3 regions of the Sporomusa rhizae genome follow, and region 1 is predicted to be linked to each of the others. Evidence: riboswitches for the same ligand, from Rfam matches in the RefSeq annotation. Region 1 holds a riboswitch; each other region holds the start of a gene.

Region 1 (7,903 bases):
TACAATGATCTAACATTAAATTGGGGATGGCTATGTAAGCCGTCCTTTTTTTGTTGTTTGCCCGGAATTTTTCTATAGAGATCTGTTATTTTTATTCTAAGAGTTCTTTATATAATAACTTGTTAAAAAATAAGAATATATTTATTCAATCAAATTTCAAACTTTTAGTTTACTTTATTTACTAAAATAGAAAATAATTTCCTGGGGCTATATAATAATGATAACAAAGATAAAGGAGGATATAGGTAATGACAAAGTTAGAAAAGGGAATGATGGTCGTAGAATCGGTTAAAGCTCCAACCGGTTCTCTGGCAAATATCACTTATGAAGGCCAGGGACGGGGAACTCAATATGGAACAACCTTATTTCATGTATTTATGGATGGTATGTCATATGGTATTTTTTCTTTGCGTGGCAATATTACTACTCTTGAAGAGGCCCTTGCCAGATTCAATGCTCCCAAACAAGTTGATGCTAATGAAACTTTAGCCGAATATGCGGTCTATTACCAGTGGATGAATATGGATGTCAATGAATTTTATGATTCGGGCTCATAAAGTAAAAAGACTTCGCAGATCTTTGAAGTCTTTTTGAAGGGTTATTTTTCTTTTATGACTGTGGTAATGCAGTTCGCCAATGCATTACTAAATGCAACACGGTTGTCGGCAGCGCCCAATAGCGAGTTGTAGCCAAGATCCTTAGCCGCTTTATCACAGCTAAGATCCCAGATTTCGTTAAGGAATGCGGGGCCGTTCCAGTCTTTGGTGTCAAGTAACTGCAGCGACGATGTTGAGTTTGCCAGTTTGATAATGGTTTGGCCGATTTCCTCCCAAGACAAAAAAAGACTGGCAATGTTGTAGATATTACCGGCAGCTTCCTGCCTGGTGGCTGCCAGCTCAATAGCCCTTCCTAAATCATTCATATTGACAAAGGCTCCGCCTGCTCCTTTCACCATTTGTAAAGCCTGCCCTGTTATCGCTAATTTTATTAATTCACGTAGGTGCTTTCCGCCGATAGTGTTACCAAAAGCCCACCAAAAACGAAATACAGTTACAGGCAAATTATGCTGATGACCTAAGGACAGACATAACTGCTCGGAACAATGTTTGGCAATAGCATATAACGGCTTGCGTGCACGTTCCGGCCGACAAACATATTCTTCATCGATCGGTTCGGTGGGGGGAATGCGATTCTCATAATCTGACCTCCTATTGCAAATTGTGTGTTTTATATAACTTTATCACCATAAGTCTAATTAGTGGACTATATTATATATTTTGTAAGTAAAAATAATTAAGATCAAAGCAGGTATTAACTACGGAACACTAAGAAAACATTTTAAAATCGTGATTATCGACAGTATCGAAAATTACATTTCCTGTAGGAAGATCCTTGATTGCACCAATAATGTGCAGACCTTTATTGGTAATGGCTTTTTGCAGTAGCGGACTGGATATTTTTAATCTCCACACGGTAAACTCAACATTGCTGCTAATCGCGTTAGTTAATAGCTCGCCGGCCTGTGTATTTGCTTTTTTCAGAGCAGGTTGGATAGCTTGTCTGATAGTTTCAATATGACCCTGGCATAAGCTTCCGTTTACAGCAGCCTTGACCGCACCGCAGTCTCCATGCCCTAAAACTACTACTAGCCGGATATCAAGATGTTCTACAGCATATTCAATACTTCCTAGCACTACATCATCGACCACCTGACCTGCGGTGCGTACCACAAACAAATCACCGAGCCCTTGGTCAAAAATTATTTCCGGGGGAATACGGGAGTCAGAGCAGCCTAGTATTACTGCAAAAGGGTCTTGCATGTTTATCAATTGGGATCTTCTTTGTACTCCTACGTTATTTTTTGCATAGCGCTCTGTGACATATCTTTTATTCCCTTGGATGAGTTTTTCTAGTGCATGATAGGCATCCATAAGTATCCTCTCCTTACCTAGTTATTGTTTTTTGATGAAGATAGTGAATTGCCGATCGCTTATATAAAAAATGACGTTGCAAGTATTTGTAAAAATAAAATCAAAATACTTGCAACGGCCAGTGTGAATTTTAGTATAGTTTATTTTACAAGGCTGATTGAAGTTGGTTTTTTTCTATATGTATCAAGGAGAAATCCGGCTGTCTGGTTCTTGGCAGGCAAATAAATAGCCTAAGTCCTTCAAAATTAGGAAGAGCAGCTCAGCATTGATAAATTCGACAGGCTTCTCATAGCTAAGGGTAAAAGAGTGACCGCGGTATGTGGCTAAGCTGACTTTGCCGGCTTCATCGGAATAGAATTGTTGATGTCGAAGCCGTGAGCGCATAGAAGCTAATAATTCGACTGTGCGCGTATACTCGGGAGGAAACTGCCAACTGCTCATGTGCTGCCGCAAAAGGTCAAGTGATTTATCGATGCATTCTAAAATGGCAGGAAAGAAGACAAAGGTTATATACCAAGGGAAATAATTACTATTCTTTGTTTGAGAAAATTGGCGCTCAAAATGGAAATACTGCCGGCATCCAATCATGATATCCAACATGTTTTTAATATATTTCAACCTGAAGTCGTCAGGGGTGTACTTTTCACATATAGTTGCCAACAAGGAACGGTAATCTTTAATCAAGTCATTAAATTGATAAAATGTAGTCATTGCAGCACCTTAGTCCGCAAGAACTAACTGTTCCCCGTTTAATATTTTTTTCATATTTTTCATGGGACACATCTTTCCGCACATAGTGCAGGTGTCTTCACATTCTGGGATAGATTCCTCCCTGTATTTACGGGCTTTTTCCGGATCGATTGCTAAGTCAATCATTCTTTTAAAATCAACATCGGCGCGGGCTGTGCTCATTTGATTATCCCAGTCGCGCGCTCCGGGGATGCCTTTGGCAATGTCTGCTGCATGGGCGGCAAGGCGTGAGGCGATGATTCCCTCTTTCATATCGTCAAGGTTAGGCAGACGCAAATGTTCAGCCGGTGTCACATAACATAGAAAGTCAGCACCGTTAGCGGCTGCAATCGCCCCGCCAATTGCACTTGTAATATGATCATAACCTGGGGCAATATCGGTTACTAATGGACCAAGAACATAAAAAGGAGCACCATGGCATAATTTTTTCTCTAAAAGTATATTGGCGGCAATCTCGTTAAGCGCTATATGTCCAGGCCCTTCTATTATGACCTGAACATTTTGCTGCCAGGCATGTCTGGTGAGCTCGCCCAATGTAATCAACTCTTCCATTTGGGCGGCGTCTGTTGAATCATGAATTGAACCCGGGCGGCAAGCATCACCCAAGCTTAAAGTAATATCATATTTTTCACAGATAGCAAGCAGCCGGTCATAATACTCATAAAACGGATTTTCCTGGTTGTTTAGCTCCATCCAGGCAAATAAGATCGAGCCGCCGCGGGAAACAATGTTGGTGAGACGTTTGTTTCTTTTAACCCGCGCAGCTGTTGCCCGGTTCATGCCGCAGTGAATTGTCATGAAATCCACACCGTCTTCGGCATGCCTCTCGATAACTGAAAAAAATTCGTCAACCGTGATATCTTTTAAATCTTTGTCAAGCATACCTACTACGTCATACATAGGGACAGTACCGATCATGACGGGGGATATATCGAGAAGTTTACGGCGGAATTCCCGAGTTTTGCCATAACAGCTAAGATCCATAATGGCATCTGTTTTTAGGGCGATGGCCTTTTTGGCCTTGTCTAACTCTAATTCGATGTTATAGCAGTCTTTGGAAACGCCTAGATTGACATTGACCTTGGTACGGAGTTTTTCGCCGACACCAATAGGCATAAGATTGGTGTGGTTGCGGTTCGCCGGAATAACAACCTTGCCACTTGCCACCAGGTCACGCAAATTTACAGGGCTAATGTTTTCCTTGCCGGCAACAATGCGCATTTCTTTGGTGATTATGCCTTTTTTGGCAGCATCCATTTGGGTAGTGAAACTCATATTTTCCCAGCCTCCTTTTTTATATTAGTCATAGAAGAGATGGGACCAGCTTTTGATATAAGAAAAAAGCTTCCCTACGGTGGTATTAACCACATCAGGTTTAGAGGGTTGGAGTTTACTCCTCTCAGCCGTGGGCACCCCTAGCTATGAACTAATTAATACTAGAGCTCAACTTTTTTTGCGTATTCAATAAAACTCTGAAGTAATGTTTTTAACTCTTTGATGATTTTTTGTCCTATTGATGGAGGGGAATGGCTGTCAGCAGAGTCAGCCTGGCCAGTGGCAGGCAATTTTTTATTAGCAGGAGAATGCTGTGTAGCAGGCTTGTTTTGCAACATTATAATCCTCCTATAAAAAAAATATATGGAAAAAATTGTATTTAAAATATATAATAAATAATGTCGAGTTATCAGTCAATCAAACAACAAAAAAAATTAATAAGTAAAGTAAAGTAAATGCAAGGTGATTTTTATGAACTCTCTCCCACTTGTACTTGAAAGTCTCAAACATGAAATTAATGTAGGCACTTTAAGCGAGCTGGAGGCCGAAGGAGAGCCTTTATCGTATATTAACCTTCCGCCTAAACGGCTTGCTCAGGATATTGCCAAATTAACTGCTGCTATTATTAACTCCTTAAAAGATGACACATTTGCACCGCTTAAAGTGCATGTTAGTTGGATAAGCAAAGTCAGACTTGAACAAGGGTTCAGATTACCGGAGATTATGGCCTTTCTTGAGCACTATGAAAAAGCTGTTAAGGATGCCATGTCACTATATTTAAAGAATGAGCTGCCTATTCTCAATATATTCCGGCGGGATTTTGATTCTTTACTTGATAGGGTAAGAGTCCATTTGACCGAATACTTTTTTATTCTTTATGAGGATACTGTTTTCAGGCAGTTTGAACAGCTCAGGACTATTAATGAGATAACTACCCGTATGACCTCTTCCATGAATATTAATGACGTATTAGATTTTATTGTATCAAGTGCAATGCGGTTGTTTAAGGCTGATTGCGGCAGCATTCTCTTAACAGGTCAGGCTAACGAATGGAAAACGCCTATTGCCACAGCATGGTATCAGCCTGATTCGCCGGTTTTTATCTCCGAAACGGTACTAGATACTGTAACCCAGAAAGTTATAGAAATAAAATCTGGCGAAGCGCTGTCGGAACGCCTGATTAATGTTCTGCAAAACGAGCAGCTTTGCAGCGTAAAAGCTATTAGATTGTGCTTTCAGGATTTTTTAATTGGCATATTGGCAATAGGATTTCGTTCTGCCTGCAAATCTACTCCGATTGAGCAAACATTGTTTGCGACTTTTGCCAACCATGCATCTATTGCTGTGTATAACGCTCAGCTGTATGGCGATGCTGACAGCAAATTAAAGCAACAAGTCCATGCAGTAACAGTGCTCTTAGAACAAAAACGCGCTATTATGCAATGTATGCGGGAAGGAGTTGTTGCGATAAATACTGATGGATACATCAATATAGTAAATAGTGAAGCCGAACGATTGCTAAATATACCCACCGATCTTATTGGCAAATACATTTTAGACGTTCTGCCTAATTCGAGGCTGCCTATTGTGGTTAAGACCAGACAGGCAGAGTATGACCAGGAACAAGAGGTTGGGGATAAGGTTATTATCACCAACAGGGTGCCGATTATAGTCGATGGTGAAGTCATAGGGGCTTTGGCTACTTTTCGCGATAAAGAAGATGTTAAAGTGTTGGCAGAAGAAATAATTGGACTACAAAGCCTGCTGGATTCGATGCGGGCCCAATCACATGAATTTGCCAACAAGCTGCATGCCATATCAGGGCTTATACAAATGAAACAATACGATAAAGTGGTAGAACTCATTACTCTAATGTATAAAAGTCAACAGGAGTTTGTTAGTTTCATCGTTAAACGAATTAAAGACCAGGCTACAGCTGGCTTAATTATCGGAAAAATCAGTCAATCAACTGAACAGGGAATTTCTTTGCGGCTGAATTCCCGCAGCAAGCTTGAATCTCTGCCGCCGGTATTTGGCAGTCTGGCCATGGTAACTGTGTTAGGTAACCTGATTAGCAATGCTATTGATGCAGTGCAGGGCCTGCCAAGTGAACGTAAAGTTATTAATGTTTATATTTATCAAGGAAAAAAGTATTTAACTATAAAAGTAAGCGATTTTGGGCCAGGCATTCCTGAAGTTTACAAAAACAAAATATATCAGCGAGGATTTTCTACTAAACGGGGAAGCCGCGGGGTTGGTTTATATCTTGTAAAGAAAGAAGTAGCTATAAGTGGCGGAAAAATAACTGTTCAGTCCCAAGAAAGCCAAGGGAGCATCTTTAGTGTAAAGATACCAATTCGGGGCATCTGAAGCCTTAAGTTAAAGGGAGGTAGAATCATGGCCATCGATGTTGTTATCCTGGAAGACGACCCAATGGTGCTAGAACTTCACCGGCAGTATATAACCCAGATGAAGGGATTTAGGTTAGTAGGTCAGGCGAGTGACGGGGAGACCGGCTTTGAGCTTATTGCCCAGATAAAACCACAGATAGTAATCTTGGACGTCTATATGCCTGGGCTGAACGGAATAGAGTTATTGCGGCGCATCAGGGCGACCGGGATTAATACCGACGTTATTTTAGTGACGGCCGCTCATAACTCAGAGACTATTCAACAGGGAATACAGTATGGTGCGGTTGATTACATCATAAAACCCTTTACATTCCAACGTTTTAAAAAAGCTTTAAAGAACTACCAGAAATATGTCTTTAAAATTAAGAATATTCAGCGAATGTCACAAAAAGATATTGACGTCTTAAAGGGAGATACATTTAGTGAAAATATTGCGAGTTGCCTTGAAGATTTGAAGGACAACATTCCTAAAGGCTTGGACAAGGCTACTCTGGATTCGGTGTTAGGGATAGTGGAAAGGCAGTCTGGCTATTTCAGCGTTGCCGATATTGCCAAACTTGTTGGTATATCAAGAGTTACAGTGCGTCGTTACTTAAACTATCTATGTGATAACGGTTGGCTGAAGGGAATTTTATCGTACGGGCCTGTAGGCAGGCCGCTTCACAAGTACATGAAAGATGATGCATTTTCCGGTAAGATTAGTTAAAAAAGCTAGTGTAGCAGTAAAAAGGCCGCTACACTAGCTTTTTTATCGGAATCCTGTATCGGTAAACAATGAATTTTAATTACAAAAATATCCTTATTTACCATATAGTAGTCAAAATATAAGCATGTCATTATAATAAAAATTGTAATAAGCTTCCACTGAGATCATCTAGAGGAGGATAATCAAACATGGCAATTACCCTATCCTTTAGAGTAGCAGATGCGATGCCGGAAGATGTCGGTCAGGGTTATGTCCGCATCGATAATGCCGAAATGGATAAGCTTGAAGTCATCATTGGTGATATTGTAGAGATTCAGGGCAGGAAGACGACAGTAGCAAAAGTAGTCCCCTGCTTCACCCAGTTTAGAGATAAAAACCTGGCGCAGCTGGAATCTATTATTCGGGAAAATGCCGGGGTGGGAATTGATGAGCGGGTCACTTTGAAAAAGGCAGTGCGCCAACCGGCTCAGAGTCTAGTTTTAAGTCCGCTTGATGTTACCGTAGATTTTAGTGATGCTCAGGATATTCAGCATCTGGAACGCATGCTGAGTGGATTGCCGGTGATTATCGGTGACAAAGTGAAAGTGCGTTTAGCTGGGGCACAAAATCAATTCTTTACAGTTCTTGGTACAGCCCCCCAAGGTCCGGTAATTATAAATTCCGGCACAAAGATTAAGGTTACACAGGCGGATGCATCTGAAGACAGGAAGTTCCGGGCGTCATACGAAGATGTAGGCGGTTTGGATAAAGAACTGCAGCGCGTGCGAGAGATGATAGAACTGCCGCTTAAATATCCGGAAATATTTCGCCATCTTGGTGTAGAGGCTCCT
Region 2 (7,903 bases), 2.0 Mb from region 1:
GAGTATGGCCCGATTGCTTTTGGTGCTTTTTCCGTATTTACTATTTTTTTCATTTTGCAAACCTTCTTTCTAGTTATTTGTATAAATTTCTAATACCCTGCTTTTCCTTAAGCACACGTACGATTTCAGCAACTTACACACCTTGTTGGTAAAATTTATCCATTTCCGTTTTTGGCACCATACTTCCTCCGGTTGCCCAAGTTATCTGTGTAGCGCCAGGCATTTTATCTAAGAGATTTCTTTCCTTCAGGAATCTTCTGCCTGATTTCGTTGCCATCAATTGCATAGGCCCAAAAAATCCAGCTAAAGCAGATGGTTCCAAAAACTTATTTTCGGAGTCAGCTAACATTTTTAGCAGCAGATAAAGATGTTCATCTTGCACAGTAAATACACCCGCGATATCCCGTTCCAAAATTCTTCCAACCAATCCAGAGGGTCTACCAACAGCTAGGCCGTCTGCAGCAGTACGATTATCAATGCCAAAATCTTGTACGGCTATTTTTTCATGCAAACCTGTCATCAAACCGAGTAACATTGCCGGCGAATGAGTGGGTTCTGCAAAAAAGCAATGAACATTTTCTTTAAATATTGATTTCAGGCCAAAAGTAACACCCCCAGGCCCTCCGCCAACGCCACAAGGTAAATGTACGATAAGTGGATGTTCTTCATCGACAACTATATTAAGATTTATTAATTGCTGCTGTAATCTTTTAGCAGCTACCGCATATCCCAAGAAAAGGTGACGTGAACTTTCATCATCAATAAAATAACTCTTAGAATCCTGCTCGGCTTCTTTACGCCCCGCTTCAACTGCCTGAGAATAATCAGCAGTATGTTCAACTACAATTACGCCTTTACTCCGAAGCATATCCTTCTTCCATTGCTTCGCCTCCACAGACATATGCACAACTACTCGAAATCCCAGTGCTGCCCCCATAATTCCAATGCTCAAACCTAAATTTCCCGTAGAGCCAACAACAATTGTGTATTCTTGAAACAGGTTTCGAAAATCATCATTTTTTAATATTGAATAATCATCTGTCCACGATAAGTTAGTATGTTTCGTTGCAATGGCTTCTGCCAAATAGAGTACTTCATACACGCCTCCCCTCGCTTTTATTGAGCCGGAAATTGGAAGATGACTATCAAATTTTGCGCATAATTTTCCTGGAATGTTTAAGCCGCATAATTCACTAAGTTTTTGCTGCATGTTCGGAATGAACGCAAGAGGAGATTCAATGATGCCATTACTCTGTTCAGTTTCCGGAAAAGCCTTCATAATAAATGGTGCAAATCTAGCAAGTCTTGCTTCGGCATCTTGAATATCTTTTTCCGTAATAGAATGAAGAGATTCTTCTTGTTTATTTCCATAAAGCGGATTCACCCAAAATACCTCGCGGGTACTCATCAAATCCTCGATAAGTGGGAACTCCGCTTTCCATTCTTCGATTTTTTTCTCCAAAACAGTAGAATTTTTCATATAGCCCTCCGATGATTCAGTTTAAGTAAATCAGATATTGCGGTCATCAACTATCAATGTCTTTCCATAAAACTTTCAACCATATTTAATTATATTTTACATTAGTTAAATGTGATTGAATTGTTTAATCACATTTAATATACATCATGTCCCTACTATTTGCAATAGTATAAAAAATAAAATTTTTCTTTATTTGTAATATTTTAAAATTCATCTTTATACTAGATTTTAAAAGACAAAAATAGCATTTTGGTTAATAATCAACCTATATAAGTCACCATACTAATTTAATAAAGAAAACTCGCTATACATGGTTGTTAAATAATACAAGTTTTGATAATATTAAATTGTATTGAACACAATAAAATCTTGTTAGGAGAATATACTTACATGCAAAATACCGACGACAGTGTCGAACTTGGACAAAGAATTGCTGCTGCAAGAACTAGTAAAAACCTTAGCCTACGTCAATTGGCTGAAAGGATAAATGTTACGCCTTCATTGTTAAGCCAAATTGAACGCGGACTTGCAAATCCATCACTTAATACGCTTCGTATGATTGCAGTTTCTTTGGATATACCCCTTTTTAGTCTTTTTACTGAACCTGCAAATGTTGATAAATTAATTACCCGTGCCAACAATCGCAAAAAAATCATATTTCCGCATAGTAATTGGGAATATACACTGCTTTCCCCAGATCTAAGCGGAGCAATTGAAATGGTTTTAATGACTATCCCTCCTCATGCCCAATCCTCGGAGATTCCTTTATCCCATACAGGAGAGGAAATTGCCTACGTATTGTCTGGTACTGTTACACTTTATCTTGAGGACTCCATGGAAACACTCGAAAAAGGTGATAGTGTAAAAATCCCCCCCGGCTCACGTCATATGTGGAAAAATGACAACAGCTCCAATGCCGACGTAATCTTTGCCGTAACTCCGCCGGATTTTTAACTGTTAACCAAGGCAGAAGGCCATTACTCATTGCCTCACAATAAAGCACCTGAGAACCAAATATATATGGATCTCAGGTGCTTCATTTCGTAAGCGATCATCCTCATGCTATGGATGTGATTTTAAATGCGATACAATTTACCAACTCCGAATACATCGGAATAAAGAAGGATAATAAAGCAATAAAGGTGAAATAAGCATCTTGAAATACTGGAATTTGGACAGGTGTAATCGATGATACAAAGTTTAAAACTACCACAAACTGAGCTTACGTTTAAAAAATCATTCCCAAAAACAACGCTGCTGATGACAGCCGGCGGCAGGCCGCCGGAAAATAGATGGTTTTCGACGCTGGCAGCAGGCCTGCCTATATGGTGTATCGACAGTGGTATCCATATTTGCCGGCAAACCGGTATAACGCCGGACAGAATTATTGGTGATGGTGACAGTGCCAATCCTGAAGCCTGGGCATGGGGGAGAAGTCTGGGTGTACCGGTTGAGATTTATCCGGAAGATAAGGATTATACTGATCTCCAGCTTGCTTTGCTTAGAGCGAAAGAAATATATGGTACGACTACCGCAATTATCACCGGGATATGGGGAGGACGGTTTGACCATGCTTTTGGCAACATACAATCACTAGCCGGTTATGAAGAGCTTGGCATCAAAAGTATTGCCGCCGATGAATCTGAAGTCTTGTTTTTTTTATCAGGTCAGGATAATGTAAAAATAAAAACAGAAGTAATGCCTGACGTCATATCCCTGATTTCCCTATCAAACCGCTGTTTAGGTGTTACTATTGCCGGCGTGCGCTGGCCGTTACAAAACGCAGAACTTAAGCGCACCCTGCCCTACGCAATTAGCAATCAGCCGTTAGTCAACTGCCAGGAAGTATTTGTTTCACTGGGTAAAGGTTTACTGGGAGTCTATTTGCAGTATAAACATTTATAAATTACTTGTCCTGTGCATAAAATAGTGTTATAGTGGAATAAAATGACATATGTGCTAGGGGTGCCTACGGGCTGAGAGATGAGTATTATTTCATTAACCCTTAACCTGATCTGGATAATGCCAGCGTAGGGAAGCGACTTGAATAATAGAGAAAGCCGCAAACCTACAATTGGTTGCGGCTTAAATTTTTTATTATTGGAGGGTAAAGATATGAAGGGTACCTTTGTCGACAACATAGCAACGATTGCAGCAAGTCCGACTACGATACTGATTCTGGCGGGTGTTATTTTATTAGTCGTGGCATTGATGCGAATGAAGAAGGTTAATTTCAGCGCAAGAATGATGGCTCATATCGGTCTAGCACTTGCTCTGGCCGCTATTCTGCATGCATTTAAACTATACCATATGCCGCAAGGTGGCAGTGTAACTCTGGGCAGTATGATTCCTATACTTCTTATAGCATTTTTTTATGGCGCAGAAACCGGATATCTCACCGGTTTTTTGTATGGCATGATTAATTTGATCCAAGACCCCTTTATCTTGCACCCGGTACAGGTGTTGTTTGATTATCCGTTGCCCTTTATGGCTTTAGGCTTGGCGGGATATTTTAAAGGCCGATATCTGGTGGGAACAGTCGTCGGTATTATTGGTCGGTTTTTGTTTCATTTCATTTCCGGTATCGTGTTTTTTGCCAGCTATGCACCACAAGGGGTTTCACCGTATCTGTATTCATTCCTGTTTAACGCCAGCTATCTAGGTGTAGAATGCATTATTTGCCTTGTTTTAATGCGAGTTTTGCCTATTGAGCGAATTGAAATGACGATTAGGCGTCAACCGTTAGTCAGCGATAATTATAAATAAAACAAAAAAATCCGCGTGCATACATCATGCGGATTTTCTCTTACTTGAACACTGCCTGACTTCATTTATCCAGCTGTTTCGTTTCTTTTTCCAATACCAAGCGCATAATAGAATATTGTGATAATCGCACAAAAAACTATGCCAACAATTAATGATACTCGCGTGTCACTATTAAACCACATTCCGATTAAGACTAAGAATAAAAAGATAATTGTTATATAGTTGCTAATCGGAAATAGCGATGATTTAAATGGATGCGAATCCATTTCCTTTTCCCATTTCCTTCTAAATTTAATTTGACTAATGCATAGTACAAACCACGGAATCATGCCAGGCAGAATGCTGGCGCTGTAAATATAAATAAATAGTTTTGAATTCGGGTAGATATAATTGAAAAAGACTCCGATTACTAAGCAAGCGATGGTGATTTTAATACTATTGCTGGGAACGCCACCACTTGAAACTTTTCCGAAAAATTTTGGCGCCTGCCCGTTTTCTGCTAACGTATAAAGCATTCTCCCGGCGCTGTATATACCGCTATTGCAACCGGACATTGCGGCAGTAAGAACTACAAAGTTAATGATACCGGCTGCCGAAGTAATCCCGATTTTTGCGAACGTCAACACAAAAGGACTGCCGATCGTGCCGATCTGGTTCCAAGGATAAATAGCTACAATAACAAATATAGCTCCGACATAGAAAATTAAAATACGCCAGATAATATTTTTTATCGCTCTACGCAAGGTGTTTTTAGGATCTTCTGCCTCACCAGCAGTTATGCCGACAAGTTCAACCCCCTGGTAAGAAGCCGTTACCAGGCATAGTGCAAACAGGAATCCTTCCCAACCGCCAGCGAAAAATCCTCCATGAATATAAAGATTGGCAATCCCCACAGGTTGGCCCGCATTACCAATACCCAAAAAGATAATCGCTAGTCCCACTACCAGCATAACCACAATCGTAACAACTTTAATGAGCGCGAACCAAAATTCGAATTCACCGTAGTATTTAACAGAAACTAAGTTAGCCATCGCAATAATCGCCACGCCAACAAGCGCCGGCAGCCATTGCGGCAGCGTGGGAAACCAATAATTCATGTAAATTCCAATTGCCGTAACCTCTGACATTCCTACTGTAACCCACAAAAACCAATAACACCAGGCCGTCAGATATCCCGCCCAAGGACTAATATACTTATGGGCATAAGTTGCAAAAGAGCCGGTGACTGGTTCGAGGAACAACATTTCTCCCATAATACGCATAACAAAGAACATAACAATACCGGCTAACATATAGGCAAGCAATACCGAAGGCCCAGCCCACTTAATTGTGCTTGCTGACCCCATAAATAAACCGACGCCGATGGTGCCGCCTAAGGCTATTAATTCAATGTGGCGAGCCTTTAGCCCACGGGCTAATTCTTTCTCTTCCATTACTTTCGTACCCTCCTAGTCATCATACAATGCGCATTTAGTTCCATAAGATTTTTATTGCATAAGAAAGACCGCTATCTTTTACGACTGCCTCGACATCAATTACGGCTGACAAGGGTGAACCCTCCAGGAATCTGCCAATATTACATTTTATAGAATGCTCTGTTAGCAAAAATAAATACAGGCTACCCTAAAAAGGAATTAACGAGATGATTTTGTTATCTTTGAATAGGATTGGTAGACGGACTCCACATATACAGAAATGGCCTTTAATTCTCCACCATAACAAGGCTGGATTTTAAAGGCCATTATTAATTTAGTTTTAGACAACTTTTTTGTTTACGGCAGAAGGGGTAAAATAATTATTGACAGCAGTGGCAACACCCAACAAACAGCATAATATATGTATTAACTAGTATCGGTGCTGTTATAAACTCGCACGATACTAAAATTATTTCAGGGTTCAAAAAAATAGGTGTGTCATTATAGTAACGAGAATCATATTATACAGTAAATTAATATCCCATAAAGGGGAGTAGCTAACGGATTACCTTTCCGTGAGTAGGGTCGACACACTGGCGCAAGCCCGGCCCTACTGGCAGCACCACTGCTTTAGCGAGACCTTTATATCCAACTATTCTGCTGGATATAAAGGTCTTTTCTAATTTTCTTAAAGAAATTCCGCAAGATTTAAAATAGGCTGCCACCTATTCAAACCTTGCGGAACAAACCCGGTTACGCTTGGCCCGTAAAGGTAAGGTACAATAAAACAGCATTTAGTACTAAAATCAGACTTACGATAACCCAACCAACGCAATTTGTCAGTAACCCATTTTTGAATTTGCCCATAATGCCCGCCTTGTTAGTTACAATCATCAAAGGAATGATTGCTGCCGGCAAAGCGAAGCTGAGTGATACTTGGCTATATACCAGCGCCTCCATGGGATTCACACCTGACATTAGAATCGCTAAGCCAGGAACCATCGTGATTAACCGACGAATACTTGCAGGTATATCGAAGCCCACAAATCCGCCTAAAATAACCTCGCCAGCCATCGTGCCGACAGTAGATGAGGATAATCCCGATGCCAAGAGAGCCAGCCCGAAAGCCCCGGCAGCCATGTTACCCATTAGCGGTTGCAAAGTCATATAGGCGGCCTCAATGCTATCCACGTCAAAGCCATTACCCTTGAAAACGGCTGCCGAAACAATCACCATAGCGGCATTAACAACAAACGCCATGTTCATCGCAACGAACACATCAATTTTTGCCATTTTTAGGTGCCGCCTGCAATCTTCCATACATTCTGTTCTTCTTGTTTGAACTAGATGAGAATGAAGATATATTACATGGGGCATTACAGTTGCTCCTAACATTCCAACTGCTACCAGGACACTATCGGATGTAAGTATTGGCACGGCAACATGGTAAGCTACCTGATCCCAATCGGGTTTTGCAATAAACATTTCCCAGACATAGGCGATACTAATAACGGCTACCATCCCTGTGATAACACGTTCGACAATCTGTTGCCCATATTTTTGCATATGACAAATTCCATAAGTAATTACACCGGTAAGAACTGCAGACCATCCAAGCGGTATTCCAAATAAAAGGTAAAACCCAAGTACTCCCCCCAGAAATTCTGCAAGGTCTGTAGCCATCGCTGCCACAGTGGCTATTGACCATAAGCCCCAGTTAACAGGCCGTGAAAAAATTTTCCCACAGTGATCAGGTAGATGAACTCCGGTAGCAATCCCTAGTTTAGCCGACAAAATCTGGATGAAGATGGCCATTAGATTGCTCCATAGAATAACCCAAATTAAATTATAACCAAATCGCGATCCACCGGTAATATTCGTACCAAAATTTCCAGGATCCATATATGCTACACTAACTATGAACGCGGGGCCAAGATATTTGAAAATTCCTTTGGCCTTTTCCTTCACTTCTTCCGATTCCGCTAACACGGTCAACGGGAGATTCGATGTAAGCGGCTCCTCTTTCATGTACTATTGTCCCTCCGTATTGACTACAACCACCCCAAACATTAAGTATTAGACTAGCTACAAATTTTGTGCAGCTACTTTAGAATATGAAGAAAACAGATTATCGGTGATTTATTTATATAAAAAATATAGCCGCCTGCAAACAGACGGCTAATAAAAAGCATGAAATACTAAGACTAAATTATTGGAGATGACAAATATGAGTGTCATAATA
Region 3 (7,903 bases), 1.0 Mb from region 1:
ACATTACTAGGCTGTCTCAAGTATTAACTGTGGATGAAAGCGCTTTACGTACTGAAATTACAAAATATATAGTTCAATCCAAAAAGGATAAAAATGTAAAAAACGGGAAAACTATAAATATTGCATTATTATATAAGCAACCAGCACCGGCTGTAGTTCAGGCGGAACGGCAACTTATTAGAATGATGTGCGAAGATTTATCGCTTATCCCTTATGTTTTTTCTCAAATTTCTCCGCAAGAAATACAAGGGGTTTTACAGCAAGAGATAATTAATTTAATATTTAATGCGTATAATATGGAAAAAAATATTACACAGACCGACCTAAATACAATAGTTAATAACCTGAGTGAGAAAGCAAACAATGAATTTTCACATATTATGTTGATGGAAATACAATTACAGGATGTAGTTAAATCAGTAGACGATTGTATCAAAACAATTAGGCTGGCACATTTAACTACTTTGTATGAACAACATCGGTTGATGGCCGATGAATTAGAACGCATGGGGGATAGTAGCTTTCTGCAGGAACTGGCGGAAAGTCAGCGAATTAAACATGAAATTAGTAAATTGCATCATTAACAAGCAAGTAAGGATATACCAACTATCGTCAATTACCAGGGGAAGGGGGGAAAACTATGGCCGATAAAAAAAATGCACCGGTTGAACATGTGAATGAACTTCTACACAAGGGTAAAAAACGCGGTGTACTAACGTATTCTGAAATTATGGATACAATGCAGACTGAAGACATGAGTCCGGATGAAATTGATGATATGTATGAAATCTTTAATAACAAAGGTATTGAAATTGTAGATGAAGTTCCAGACGTTGAACTTATTGAAGGCCCAGATATGTCTGAAATTGAAGAAACGGCCGAAGAAGAAGTAGATATAGATCTCACCATTCCTGAGGGTATTAGCATTGATGATCCTGTCCGTATGTACCTCAAAGAAATTGGCCGGGTTCCGCTCTTGACAGCTGATGAAGAAATTAAACTGGCCAAACGTATGGAACAAGGGGATGAGGAAGCAAAGCGGCGACTTGCTGAAGCTAACTTGCGTTTGGTAGTTAGCATCGCGAAACGGTATGTTGGCAGAGGTATGCTATTCCTTGATTTAATTCAAGAAGGAAATTTAGGCTTGATTAAGGCTGTAGAAAAATTTGATTATAACAAGGGATATAAGTTTAGTACGTACGCTACTTGGTGGATTCGTCAGGCAATAACCAGGGCTATCGCTGACCAAGCCAGAACTATTCGTATTCCAGTTCACATGGTAGAAACCATAAATAAGCTAATCAGGGTATCACGCCAACTTCTGCAAGAATTAGGCCGTGAACCATCTCCGGAAGAAGTAGCTAAAGCTATGGATGTTAGCGTAGAAAGAGTACGGGAAATCATGAAGATTGCCCAAGAGCCAGTCTCCCTAGAAACGCCAATTGGTGAAGAGGAAGACTCGCATCTAGGTGATTTTATTGAAGATCAGGATGCCCCGGCTCCTGCTGAAGCAGCATCTTTCATGTTGCTTAAAGAACAGCTGGAAGAAGTATTAGAAACACTAACTCCACGTGAGGAGAAAGTATTGCGCCTTAGGTTTGGTCTAGACGATGGTCGCGCTCGTACACTGGAGGAAGTTGGACAATATTTTGGCGTCACCCGTGAGCGCATACGTCAGATTGAAGCTAAAGCTCTTAGGAAACTTCGTCATCCTAGCCGCAGCAAGAAATTGAAAGATTTTCTTGAATAAAAACTAAATAAAGCACTTGACGTAATAGAGACATTGTTTTATAATAATCAACGTTGGCGATATTCCTCGATAGCTCAGTTGGTAGAGCAATCGGCTGTTAACCGATCGGTCGTAGGTTCGAGTCCTACTCGAGGAGCCAGATAAGTTTATTAAACAGGCTTTCTTCGGAAAACCTGTTTTAGTTCTTTAGGGCCTATAGCTCAGCGGTAGAGCAGCCGGCTCATAACCGGCTGGTCCCTGGTTCGATCCCAGGTGGGCCCACCATTTCGTTGTTAGAAATTCGATATACGACATTCGATTATTAATGTTAAGTACGAAAGTCTAAAGTCGAACATCAATTATGGCCCGTTGGTCAAGCGGTTAAGACACCGCCCTTTCACGGCGGTATCAAGGGTTCGATTCCCTTACGGGTCACCATCTTTGATATTCGATGCTCGATTTTAGACATTCGATAAAACATTTCGAAAGTCAAAAATCGAACTTCGAATACGGGCGATTAGCTCAGCTGGGAGAGCGCCTGCCTTACAAGCAGGATGTCGGCAGTTCGATCCTGTCATCGCCCACCATAAAAACCTGCGAATATATTCGCAGGTTTTTTGCTGTCTTGAACCGTTAACTTTAGCTGAAAAGGCAACTTTTATATCGCACGCTGCATTAGTTATCGCGCAAGCCGTGTATACATATTTCGAGGTTTTAGACTATTAACAGGATTTTTTATCCATAGACCGAAATACTATCTAGGATGATAGGAGGAATTATAATATATGAGACTAGGAGAACGGTTACAGACAATTGCGGACATGGTTCCTGAAGCTTCCATTTTAGCTGATATAGGTACTGACCATGCATATTTACCAATATACCTTGTCGAGCAAAAAAGAGTTAGTCGGGCAATTGCCGGAGACATTCATCACGGTCCATTTCTTTCAGCCAAAAATGCTGTTGCTGACACTCAATTGGAACAATATATTGCCGTACGTCAAGGCAATGGTCTTGATGTTCTTAATCCCGGGGAAGCGGATGTTGTCGTAATCGCTGGAATGGGAGGAGCTAATATTATTGACATTCTAAGCTCCCGTCCGGAAATAACCGCAAAGCTAAAGCGTGTTATTCTACAACCTATGATTGCGGCGTCGCTCGTTAGAATTTGGCTGTATAAAAATAATTGGAAGATTGTCGCTGAAGAACTAGTAGAAGAAGAGGGTAAAATGTATCAAATTATCGCGGCGGAACCAGGAACTGACTGCCAGATCGAAGCTGTACTATACGAGATTGGTCCGCTGCTCTGGAAGAATAAACATCCTTTGCTAAAGCGTCATATTCAAGAGCTGCTCAGGCATTTGCGTGGCGTACTATCGGCAATGGCAGATAGCAAGGAAGCTGTTAACTCTGAAAAGTATAAAGCTTTTACTAAAAAACTAAACGATTTGGAGGATAAAATGTCATGCCTATAAAGTGCCGCGCCCTTATGGCTGAACTTGAAAAATTAGCGCCAAAGCATCTGGCTGAAGAGTGGGATAACGTCGGTTTGCTTGTAGGAAATCCTGAGCAACTGATACATAAGGCTATTGTTGCTTTAGATGTTGATGGGGACGTTGTTGATGAAGCATTGACAGTGGGTGCTGATATGATAGTTGCTCATCACCCCCTGATCTTTAAAGGCATTAAGAACATCAGAGCGGATTTGCCATTAGGCAGCTTATTAACAAAGTTGATTAAAAACGGCATTGCCGTATATGCCGCACATACTAATCTGGATAGTGCTCCCGGGGGAGTTAATGATATCCTGGCGCAAAAGTTAAAACTAACAGATATCAAAGCATTGACGTCAGTACATCAGGATAAACTTTGCAAATTAGTAGTATTTGTTCCTGTTTCTCATGTTGAAAAAGTAAGAATGACCATGTCGGAGGCTGGGGCTGGTCATACAGGTAATTACAGTCACTGTTCGTTTGCAACAGAGGGGATAGGATCATTTCTTCCGTTAGCGGGGACTAATCCGTACATTGGCAAAACAGGTTCCCTTGAATTCGTGCCGGAGTATCGATTAGAAACCATAGTGCCTATGCATTTAAAGACTCAAGTTATTAATGCCATGATAGCCGCACATCCTTATGAGGAAGTCGCTTATGATGAATATTTGCTGCTAAATTCAGGGGCAAGCTATGGTTTAGGTCGTATAGGAGGTCTTGCCGAACCCGTAAGTCTTGAGATGTTTATTGGTCAAGTAAAAGCGGCACTAAATATTACCGCGGTGAAAGCAGCCGGATCCGTTACCACCAAGATTACCAAAGTGGCAGTATGCGGCGGCAGCGGTGCAGATTTGATCAAAAACGCGGTTAACGCCGGTGCGGATGTACTGATAACTGGCGATGTAAAATATCATGAAGCCCAACAAGCTGTTGCTGAAGGCTTAGCGATTATCGATGCAGGTCATTTTGCTACCGAGCAACCTGTAGTAGAATGTGTCGCCTCCTACTTAGCAAATTTTATAAGTAAGAATGGCTATAGTATAGAAATTATTGCTAGTGCCTCAAATAGAGATATATTTACAGTTTATTAACAAATTTGCCCAAATAAAAGCTTATACCAATTTTGACGATTATTTCAGTATGCTATAAAATAGTAATAAATAAATATTGAGTGACCGAGGGAGCTCATGTTATGGGCTGAGAGTGGAACTAGTGAGTTCCTGACCTCCATACCTGATCGGGATAATACCTGCGGAGGAAGGTCGTGTATAATAATGCGCGTCATTACCATTCGGGGGACGTGTTTTTTATTTTTTTAAAAGGAGGAATTCCCCCATGCTATTAATTGTAAATGGTAAAAAAATCATCGGCGCAGAAGGTATTACTATAGCCGAACTGGTTGGTCAAGAGGGTTTTAATCCTGAAGTGGTTATCATCGAATACAACGGTAACATCGTCAGAAAAGAAGACTGGCAAACCGTTGTATTACAACAAGAAGACTGCCTTGAGGTAGTTAGTTTTGTAGGAGGAGGCTGACCTATGAAAAAAAATCCAGTGAATGACATTCTACAAATTGGTGAAACAAAATTAACTAGTCGGTTATTTTTGGGAACAGGGAAATTTGCATCTAATACACTTATCCCAGAAGTTGTAAATGCCGCTGGAGCACAGGTTATAACGGTGGCATTGCGGCGAGTAGACCTCGATCACAAAGAGGAAAACATTGTTACTTATATACCTAAGCACTGTACATTATTACCGAACACATCTGGCGCTAGAAATGCTGAAGAAGCTATTCGCATAGCTCGTTTGGCCCGAGCTGCCGGGTGTGGCAATTGGATCAAAATTGAAGTTATTTCCGATAACCGGTACTTACTGCCTGATAATATGGAAACAATTAAGGCAACTGAAATCCTTGCTAAGGAAGGCTTCGTTGTACTCCCTTATATGAGTCCTGATTTGATGGCAGCCAAACGTTTGGTAGAAGCTGGTGCCGCTGCTGTCATGCCACTTGGGGCACCTATTGGAACAAATCGTGGGTTAAAAATGAAAGAACTTATTAAGATACTAATCGAGGAAATATCATTACCCATTATTGTAGATGCGGGTATCGGCCGCCCTTCGGAAGCAGCCGAAGCCATGGAAATGGGTGCAGCAGCAGTTTTGGTAAATACAGCGGTAGCAACAGCCAGCGATCCCGAAGCAATGGCCGAAGCCTTTGGTTTAGCGGTTGCCGCCGGCCGTAAAGCTTTCTTGGCCGGACCTGGGGCTATTCAAGAATATGCAAACGCTTCGTCACCGTTAACCGGATTTTTAGATAAATAGAGCAGGTTAGTTAAGGATAAATAAATTTTCTTAGCGTGATTGGAGGGGAAAAATGAGCTTTTATCAAGAAATAGAAAAGTATCGGGACTGGAACTTTGCCGATACTTCTAATCAAATAACCGATGCTGATATTTCACGGATTATTGCAAAAGATAATTTAACAGTTTGGGACTATTTGACCTTACTGTCACCAATGGCTGAAAACCATTTAGAAGCAATGGCGCAGAAAGCGCATCGCCTTACTGTACAGCATTTTGGCCAAACGATATTGCTTTATACACCGCTTTACTTAGCAAATTATTGTGTGAATCAATGTGTCTACTGCGGTTTTCATGCGCATAATCAAATTGAGCGCAAAAAACTATCGCTTGAAGAAGTTAAAGCCGAAGCAAAAGCGATTGCCGCCACTGGCTTAAAACATCTTCTAATTCTTACCGGTGAATCACGATACCATTCTTCGGTGGAATATATTAGGCAATGCGTAGACATATTAAAAGAATATTTTACCTCTATCAGCATTGAAGTATATCCACTCAATACGGAAGAGTATAACGTGCTAATTGAAAATGGCGTGGACGGTATGACAATCTATCAGGAAACATACCATCAAAAAGTATATGCCGAGCTTCACCCCGCAGGTCCTAAACGTGACTACCATTATCGGCTTGATGCTCCTGAACGTGCATGTCAAGCCGGCATGCGCAGTGTCAATATTGGTGCGTTGCTTGGTCTTGATGATTGGCGCAGAGAAGCATTTTTTACAGGCATACACGCAGATTATTTACAACGTAAGTATCTTAATATTGAAATAAGCATATCACCACCGAGAATGAGACCCCATGTCGGTGGTTTTCCGCCCAAAGTTATTGTCAGTGATAAAAACCTTGTTCAATATGTGCTTGCATTTCGTCTGTTCATGCCGCGAGGCGGCATCACTTTATCTACGCGTGAAAGTGCCGTATTACGTAATAACATGGTTAAACTCGGAATAACCAAAATGTCTGCTGGTTCATGCACTGCTGTTGGCGGGCATTCAACACAGGCGTCTGTCAGCCAGTTTGAGATATCGGATGAACGAAATGTAGCCGATATTGCGGCAATGCTGTATTCACAAAATTATCAGCCTGTTTATAAAGACTGGCAAATGTGGTGATAGCTATGAATCAATTTGAGCAGGGAATTAACAGATACATAGCAGCTAGCATTTTGGATAAGTTCTCTCGTATTAAAATTGGTATTGCCGGAGCAGGGGGACTTGGCTCCAATTGCGCCCAAATGTTGGTACGTACAGGTTTTAAATTGTTTAAAATTATTGATTTTGATAAAGTTGAAGCCAGTAATTTAAATCGGCAATTCTTCTTCCTGCATCAAATCGGGATGCCTAAGGTTGAGGCACTTAAAAGTAACCTCACGCTTATTAATCCGGATGTACAGATTGAAGTAACACAACGAAAATATAGTACTCAGGATACCTTCTTTGAGGATTGCGATGTTATTGTTGAAGCATTCGACAGACCGGAATGCAAAAAGCTGATTGTAGAAAATTACCTAAATTCTCCTAAACTATTAATAGCCGCATCTGGTTTAGCCGGCTGGGGCAACAGTGACAATATTACTATCCATAGGATAAGAGATAACTTTTTCGTAGTTGGCGATCTAACATCAGCAGTCAGTGCAAAATGTCCCCCGCTTGCGCCCAGAGTACAAGTTGCTGCCGCTAAACAGGCGGATATCATAGTCAGTCATTTTTTAGATAATAGATAATGGAGGGCTAATAAAATGGCACCAAGAAAAGGTATGGCTAATTTTTTATCAACAGATATTTATGCCCTTACGGATGAGGAACATTCTCTTGGCAGAAATAATGTTGAAGTCGCAGAGTTGTTGATTGCAGGTGGTATTAAAGTAATTCAATACCGGGAAAAATATAAAAAAGCTGGAAAAATGTATGATGAATGCTTGAAAATTCGGGAACTCACCAAAAAAGCCGGCGTAACTTTTGTCATTAATGATCATATTGACTTAGCTTTGATGATTGGTGCAGACGGTGTCCATGTGGGACAAGAAGATCTGCCTCCAGTAAAGGTTAGAGAATTAATTGGCAATGACATGATCTTGGGGCTGTCCACCCACTCGCCGGAGCAAGCGAGAGCGGCGGTGGAGATAGGATGTATAGACTATATTGGTGTTGGACCCATCTTTCCTACTACTACAAAAAAAGATGTATGTCAGGCTGTGGGGTTTGAATATCTAGAGTACGTTGCCAAAAATCATGATGTTCCTTTTGTTGCAATTGGAGGAATAAAAGAACATAATGCCCGTGAGGTCAAACAACATGGTGCAAAGATGGTAGCAA

Evidence for each region. A riboswitch is a leader RNA that binds a small molecule or an ion and turns the genes downstream of it on or off. The one in region 1 is predicted to bind thiamine pyrophosphate.
Region 2: it holds a riboswitch for thiamine pyrophosphate, as region 1 does, so the genes downstream of both, thiT (energy-coupled thiamine transporter ThiT) here and thiC (phosphomethylpyrimidine synthase ThiC) in region 1, are expected to answer to the same signal.
Region 3: it holds a riboswitch for thiamine pyrophosphate, as region 1 does, so the genes downstream of both, thiS (sulfur carrier protein ThiS) here and thiC (phosphomethylpyrimidine synthase ThiC) in region 1, are expected to answer to the same signal.

The regions. Positions count from the first base shown of each region.
Region 1 is NZ_CP156925.1:1,900,862-1,908,764, forward strand. It holds gene SRRS_RS08500 (hypothetical protein) at 249-557, shown strand; gene SRRS_RS08505 (NAD-dependent epimerase/dehydratase family protein) at 599-1,231, opposite strand; gene SRRS_RS08510 (carbonic anhydrase) at 1,326-1,931, opposite strand; gene SRRS_RS08515 (hypothetical protein) at 2,115-2,642, opposite strand; gene thiC (phosphomethylpyrimidine synthase ThiC) at 2,652-3,956, opposite strand; TPP riboswitch at 4,011-4,108, opposite strand; gene SRRS_RS08525 (hypothetical protein) at 4,118-4,294, opposite strand; gene SRRS_RS08530 (ATP-binding protein) at 4,428-6,326, shown strand; gene SRRS_RS08535 (response regulator) at 6,354-7,073, shown strand; gene SRRS_RS08540 (CDC48 family AAA ATPase) at 7,262-7,903, shown strand, end outside.
Region 2 is NZ_CP156925.1:3,940,566-3,948,468, forward strand. It holds gene SRRS_RS18675 (RidA family protein) at 1-53, opposite strand, end outside; gene SRRS_RS18680 (D-serine ammonia-lyase) at 134-1,480, opposite strand; gene SRRS_RS18685 (helix-turn-helix domain-containing protein) at 1,871-2,434, shown strand; gene SRRS_RS18690 (thiamine diphosphokinase) at 2,669-3,385, shown strand; TPP riboswitch at 3,432-3,534, shown strand; gene thiT (energy-coupled thiamine transporter ThiT) at 3,596-4,246, shown strand; gene SRRS_RS18700 (amino acid permease) at 4,312-5,679, opposite strand; gene SRRS_RS18705 (Nramp family divalent metal transporter) at 6,415-7,689, opposite strand; gene SRRS_RS18710 (hypothetical protein) at 7,889-7,903, shown strand, end outside.
Region 3 is NZ_CP156925.1:2,898,347-2,906,249, reverse strand. It holds gene dnaG (DNA primase) at 1-584, shown strand, start outside; gene rpoD (RNA polymerase sigma factor RpoD) at 641-1,750, shown strand; tRNA gene SRRS_RS13685 (tRNA-Asn) at 1,814-1,889, shown strand; tRNA gene SRRS_RS13680 (tRNA-Ile) at 1,940-2,014, shown strand; tRNA gene SRRS_RS13675 (tRNA-Glu) at 2,093-2,167, shown strand; tRNA gene SRRS_RS13670 (tRNA-Val) at 2,241-2,316, shown strand; gene SRRS_RS13665 (tRNA (adenine(22)-N(1))-methyltransferase TrmK) at 2,515-3,204, shown strand; gene SRRS_RS13660 (Nif3-like dinuclear metal center hexameric protein) at 3,195-4,313, shown strand; TPP riboswitch at 4,390-4,499, shown strand; gene thiS (sulfur carrier protein ThiS) at 4,558-4,758, shown strand; gene SRRS_RS13650 (thiazole synthase) at 4,762-5,547, shown strand; gene thiH (2-iminoacetate synthase ThiH) at 5,600-6,700, shown strand; gene thiF (sulfur carrier protein ThiS adenylyltransferase ThiF) at 6,706-7,311, shown strand; gene thiE (thiamine phosphate synthase) at 7,327-7,903, shown strand, end outside.